Linked DNA regions of Phyllobacterium zundukense. The protein of the gene in region 2 interacts with the protein of the main gene of each other region in a pairwise test. Links are inferred from orthologs where the notes say so. Each region holds a gene or a part of one and is shown on either strand. Other genes may lie near its edges.

Region 1 (3,322 bases), 700 kb from region 2 along the record:
ATGGGGTGGCGGCGGTAATAATAGTGGCGGCGGTGGCCCTTGGGGTCAAAAGCCGCAAGGGGGTGGAGGCAAAACCCCTCCCGATCTTGAAGATATATTCCGCCGCGGTCAGGATCGTTTGCGCCAGGCGCTTCCGGGTGGTTCCGGCGGCAGTCCGGCGATCTGGGGCCTGGCAGCGCTTGCACTGGTGGCTTTCTGGCTTTTCCAGTCGATCTACACCGTCCAGCCGGACGAACGCGCTGTGGAGCTGCGTTTCGGCAAGCCCAAGCCTGATATCGCCGAGCCGGGCCTGCATTTCCATTTGTGGCCGATCGAGATCCTACGAAAAGGTCGAGATCGTCGAAAAGCAGAAGAATATTGGCGGGCAGGGTACTCGCGGCGCCAAGGAAGGCCTGATGCTCTCCGGCGACCAGAACATCGTCGATGTTCAGTTCTCCGTGCTGTATCGCGTTTCCGATCCCGTCGCCTATCTGTTCCATGTCGAAAATCCGGAAAACCTCGTGCAACAGGTTTCGGAAAGCGCCATGCGCGAGATCGTCGGCCGCAGTCCGGCTCAGGATATCTTCCGTGATAACCGTGCTGGCATCGCCAATGATGTGCGCGCCATTATCCAGAAGACGCTCGACGATTATGGCGCGGGCATTGCGATCAATGCCCTGTCGATCGAAGATGCCGCGCCGCCGCGCGAAGTGGCCGACGCGTTCGATGAAGTTCAGCGCGCTGAACAGGACGAAGACCGTTTCGTCGAGGAATCGAACCAGTATTCCAACCAGAAGCTGGGTCAGGCCCGCGGTGAAGGTGCGCAGATCCGTGAAGATGCGGCTGCCTATAAAAACCGTATCGTCCAGGAAGCAGAAGGTGAGGCTCAGCGCTTTACCTCTGTCTATGACCAGTATGTCAAAGCGCCGGAAGTTACGCGCAAGCGTCTCTTCCTTGAAACGATGGAGCGTGTACTGAAGGATTCTGAACAAGGTGATCGTCGATCAAAGCGGGCAGGGCGTCGTGCCTTATCTGCCGCTGCCGGGTTTGACTCCTAGACCTGCCCCCGCCACCACTCCAGAGGGGACAAAGCAATGAACCAGAATCGTGTTCCGCTTCTCGTTGGCCTAATCGCCTTCATCGCCTTGTTGGCCTATTCGTCGCTTTTCGTCGTCAGGGCCGGCCAGCAGGCCATCGTCCTGAGGTTCGGTGAGATCGTCGACGTGAAGGCCGATCCCGGCATTTATTTCAAGTGGCCTTTCGGCTTTCTTGAGGCCGACAATGTCCAGATGATCGAAGATCGTCTCCTGAGCTTCGAACTCGACAATATCCGTGTTCAGGTTTCAGGCGGCAAGTTCTACGAGGTCGATGCGTTCCTCGTCTACCAGATCACGGATCCGCGCAAGTTCCGTCAGACCGTATCGGGCGATATAACCTTGGCGGAAGCCCGGTTGCGTACGCGTCTCGATGCGGCGTTGCGTGGTGTCTATGGCTTGCGCGGCTTTGAAGCCGCCCTGTCGGACGAGCGCGCCGGCATGATGAACGAAGTGCGCGAGCAATTGCGTCCTGATGCGGAATCGCTCGGCCTGCAGATCACCGACGTGCGTATCCGCCGGACGGACCTCACGCAGGAAGTGTCACAGCAGACCTTCGACCGCATGAAGGCAGAGCGTCTGGCGGAAGCCGAGCGCCTGCGCGCCCGCGGCCGTGAAGCAGCACAGCGTATCAAGGCCATCGCCGATCGCCAGGTTGTCGAAATCATCGCGGAAGCACGCAAGGAATCGGAAATTGCCCGAGGTCAGGGTGAAGGCGAGCGCAGCCGTATCTTTGCCGATGTCTTCTCCAAGGATCCGGATTTCTTCGCGTTCTACCGCTCGATGACCGCCTATGGCACGGCGCTGGATAATACGGGAACGACGATGGTGATTTCACCCAATTCCGAGTTCTTCCGCTATTTCCAGGATTCGAATGGCGGCCTGCCTCCGGTCAGCGGTCCGACGCCGCCCGCCGGTGCAACGCCACCGGCTCCCGCCGCTCCCGCCCCTCAATAGGGGCGGGTTCACATCATGGTTGATTTCATTGATGCCGTAGGGCTGTTCCTCGTATTCGAGGGGCTGCTCTACGGCCTTTTCCCGCTCGTTGCAAAACGCGTTGCCCGCGATGTCAGCGAACAGCCGGATGGCTTCCTGCGCATCGCCGGCGTCGCTTCCGTCGCCATCGGCGTAGGGGTGGTGTGGCTCGCTCGGGGGTAGGTGGGCCTGCCGGAACTAACGCAATGATTGCCGCGTTGCTACGGCCCATTGTCTTTTGCTAGATGCAGCGAAGTTGAATTTCAGTGCGGCCGGAAGCACCGTCGCGTAGGCCAGCCCTTCTCACACTCCTGAAACGCGGCGGGCGGCCGTCGATTGGTCGCCCATCCTATTGCACTCCGGGCGGCCCTATCTGACCAGCTCGATTTCGCTTGGCCGCCACTCCTTAGTGAAGAACGGCTCCAATGGGCTGTAGAGGCGCAGGAGCGTGAACCAGCCCTTTTTGGGGTCGGTCTGGATCCATTTGCCGCGCTTCACGCCGTCGGGCTGGGTCGGGCCGAAGTAGACGGTTGTGGAGCCGTCGGCCGCTGCCTCGGCCGCAGGAGACGGAAAGCTCTGGCTGCCGGCGCGCGGATAGCGTTGCGGCGTATCGAGCATAGAGCGGGTCATGTTGTCATAGAGCGTGAACGACCAGAAGTTTTCTTCCGGAATGCCCTTCGGCAGCGTTACCTTGTAGGTCTTGGCGCCGTCGAAGTGGTTCTTGTCCGCGTCCGTCAAGGCAAACAGGTACTGCGAGCCGATACCGGTCAGGCGCATGGCCATGCCGGGCGTGATGCCGGTGATGCCATAAAAGAAGTTGGTTCTTGCATCCATGGTGCGGTAGCCGGTGGCTGGATACGGCTTGACACCCTCGGGCGTTATTTCAGGGATCGGCGTTTCGAACTCGTAACCGGTCTGGAACAAGTAATTCATCCAGGCTGAGTTGGGATAATAGAACCAGCTTGGATCGCGCGGAGACATGAACAGGGTGCGCGAGCTTGCGTTGGCGACCGCCAGCGCTTCGGTCATGATCTTCTTCATGCGCTCGTCGGGCGCGAAGGGCTTGCCCTTGACGATGCCGATCGCCGCGATCGGGCCCATCAGTTCCGGGTCGAGCGACGTGGCCGGTTCGTTCTGCACGACCTCGTTGAGCATCTCGTAGAAGCTCCAGTCGTTGGGCGGAAGGGTGTTCATCACCTTGCCGCTTCCGTCGTGGAACACGGTCGGCGGAGGCGGGGTGATCTTGCCAAGCTTGGTTTTGCCGGCCAGGAAGT
Region 2 (3,255 bases):
GGACAGCCGATCTGTCAAATTCTCTTCCATCAATCGTTCAATTTCGAGCTCGATCTCGTCGGAGAGTTTGAAACCATCCGGGCCAAACAGCTTGATACCATTATCGTGGTAAGGATTGTGCGACGCTGAAATCATCACGCCAATGTCCGCGCGCAACGACCTGCAGAGCATGGCGACAGCCGGCGTCGGAATCGGGCCGAGGAGAAACACGTCCATACCTGTCGAGGTAAACCCGGCCACAAGCGCCGTCTCGATCATATAACCCGAAAGCCGTGTATCCTTTCCGATCACGACGCGATTGCGATGTTGGCCGCGCTTGAATGCAAGGCCGACAGCCATACCCACCTTCATTGCGATATCTGGCGTCATCGGATAGGCGTTTGCCTGCCCGCGAATACCATCTGTCCCAAAATATTTGCGAACCATTTTATTGTCCAATGCTTGGGGCTCTGGTTTTATCATATGGCCAAGAGTAGCCCGCGTTTGCTCGTGCTCGATCTCCGCTTATTGCAGAAGACCATCGATTTCGCATCTCACAATTTGTGTGGTGATTATACTTGACGCAAATGAATGAACAATTCGTACAAACGGCCGGTTTTCACCGGCCGTTTGTATAAGTTGGGTTACCCCATTCAGGACGTTGGCTGAGGCTCCAAACCCTTGTCCGGTTCATCCCCCTTGCGTGGTTTCTTGGCACCAGCCTTAGGGACAGCCGAACCGCGTGACGGCGGAGTATCATCGCCGAGATCACGAGCAGGCTTGTTACCAGCCATCAACGCTTTGATCTCTTCGCCAGTAAGCGTCTCGTATTCAAGCAGCCCTTCCGCGATGGCGATCCATTCCTTCTTCTTCTTGGTCAGGATCGTACGGGCATGGGTATAGGCATCGTCGATCAGTTTGCGCACTTCTGCATCGATCAATTGTGCCGTCTCTTCCGAAACGTTCTGCGTGCGTGCAACGGAGTGCCCGAGGAAGACTTCCTCCTGATTCTCGCCATAGGCGACTTGGCCGAGCTTGTCCGAGAAGCCCCATCGCGTAACCATGGCGCGTGCGAGCTTGGTTGCCTGCTCGATATCGGAGGAAGCACCCGATGTGATGTTTTCCTTACCGAACTTCAGCTCTTCGGCAATGCGGCCACCCATCATGATGGCCAGCCGGGAAATCATCCACTTGTAGCTCATCGAGTAGCGATCACCTTCAGGCAATTGCATGACCATGCCGAGGGCACGGCCGCGCGGGATGATCGTCGCCTTGTGCAAGGGATCGGCCACCTCGACGTTTAGGGCGACAATGGCGTGGCCCGCTTCATGATAGGCGGTAAGTTCCTTTTCCGCCTGGGTCATGGCGGTCGAGCGACGCTCTGCACCCATCATGATCTTGTCTTTGGCGTCTTCGAATTCAAGCATCGTGACAAGGCGCTTGTTTCGGCGCGCCGCCATCAAGGCAGCCTCGTTGACGAGATTCATAAGGTCGGCGCCGGAGAAGCCCGGGGTACCACGAGCTAGCACCTTCAGATCGACATTCGGTGCCAAGGGCACATTGCGTGCATGCACCTTTAGGATTTTTTCGCGACCCGTAACATCCGGGTTTGGCACGACGACCTGACGGTCGAAGCGGCCCGGACGCAATAGCGCCGGATCAAGCACGTCCGGGCGGTTGGTTGCAGCAATAAGGATAACGCCCTCGTTGGCTTCAAAACCATCCATCTCAACCAGCAACTGGTTGAGGGTCTGTTCGCGTTCGTCATTACCGCCGCCTAGGCCAGCGCCACGATGACGGCCAACCGCGTCGATTTCATCGATGAAGATGATGCATGGCGCATTCTTCTTCGCCTGTTCGAACATGTCGCGAACACGCGACGCGCCGACGCCGACGAACATTTCAACGAAGTCTGAACCGGAGATGGTGAAAAAAGGCACATTTGCTTCGCCAGCAATTGCGCGCGCGAGCAATGTCTTACCGGTACCGGGAGGGCCAACCAACAGCACTCCGCGTGGGATACGTCCGCCGAGCCGCTGGAATTTCTGTGCATCGCGCAGGAACTCGACGATTTCCTCAAGATCTTCCTTGGCTTCATCAACGCCAGCGACGTCCTGGAACGTCACACGTCCATGCGCCTCGGTGAGAAGCTTGGCTTTGGACTTGCCAAAGCCCATGGCGCCGCGTGAACCCCCTTGCATCTGACGCATGAAGAATATCCACACACCGAGAATGAGGATCATCGGCAGCCAGGAAATCAGCATGCCAACGAGCGATGTCGAACCATCGGATTCAGGCCGCGCGGCAATCTGAACACTCTTGCTTTCGAGGCGACCGACAAGACCAGCATCCCCCGGTGAATAGGTCTGGAAGCTTGCGCCATTGTCGGAATAGGTACCGGTGATACGGTTGCCCGCGATCGTCACCGATTTTACTCGGCCGCTGTTCACGTCATTGATGAACTGCGAATAAGGTACATCGCTCGACGCCGAACGAGAGCTTGGACTTTGGAAAAGGTTGAACAACGCAATTAGAAGCAAGGCGATAATCGCCCACAGCGCGAAGTTCCTGTAGTTAGGATTCATATCGGGTCCCATCAAAACATCACCGCAAGGACGCGGAATTTATACGTAACATAGGTTCGAAGCATGTCCTTGCCAAGGCTGGCGTTCAAACTCACGTCAATTCTTATTAATCTGGTTTACCGGAGAACGCTTGTACCCCTGTAGTTGAAAGGTTTCTGCAACGGATTGAGCAAGGATTTCATCATAGCCAGAAAGAATATGGTCGAACAGGGCAAGGTGCCGTGTCACAGAAATTCCTTCAGCCAATTTCACGTGATTGCCGAAAGCCGGAACATCGACAATGTCACCATCGAGAAACGCAGCAGGGCTCGACAAAATCGATGGCCGGTGAAAATTGGCTGGATGGGTATCACCCAGGAACTTCAGCCCCAACACGCCGGTTGCGCTGATCCTGATTAATCTGTTGGTATGATTGCCGATCCGGTAGCGACCATCCCAGATGGCAGTGCCGTCTGGTTCAATAGCGATGTTCGCCAAAGAGCGCATTTCCCGGTAGATAAGCACATTGTCTTTCCTGATTTGAATAACACAACGGTTCATTGTGATGCGTCCGGACGAACGTTTCGAATGAATATGCTCCAGGGCCCTGTCGCAATTTTCTACTGGTGGGAGAAATGATTGCCCACCCATCGTTGCCATCACTATGGCCACGACAAGTTGCTGGACATCCTGCTCTTGCAAGGCCAAGCCT

The links. The genes of interacting proteins can lie anywhere in the genome.
Region 1: the proteins of ftsH (region 2) and hflC interact in binary tests that used the Escherichia coli proteins (3 or more experiments, as listed by UniProt). The link is inferred for Phyllobacterium zundukense from one-to-one orthologs.

The regions. Positions count from the first base shown.
Region 1 is NZ_CP104973.1:2,417,923-2,421,244, forward strand. The notes cover bases 53-3,051. They hold hflC (protease modulator HflC), read left to right. Parts: upstream 53-1,073; coding sequence 1,074-2,030; downstream 2,031-3,051. Other genes in these bases: N8E88_RS24260 (DUF2065 domain-containing protein), read left to right, coding at 2,046-2,231.
Region 2 is NZ_CP104973.1:1,717,330-1,720,584, reverse strand. What follows is about bases 99-3,030. They hold ftsH (ATP-dependent zinc metalloprotease FtsH), read right to left. Parts: upstream 2,565-3,030; coding sequence 633-2,564; downstream 99-632. Other genes in these bases: tilS (tRNA lysidine(34) synthetase TilS), read right to left, coding at 2,661-3,030; glmM (phosphoglucosamine mutase), read right to left, coding at 99-426. Also shown: more of glmM, read right to left, coding at 1-98; more of tilS, read right to left, coding at 3,031-3,255. UniProt on the Escherichia coli protein: Acts as a processive, ATP-dependent zinc metallopeptidase for both cytoplasmic and membrane proteins. Plays a role in the quality control of integral membrane proteins.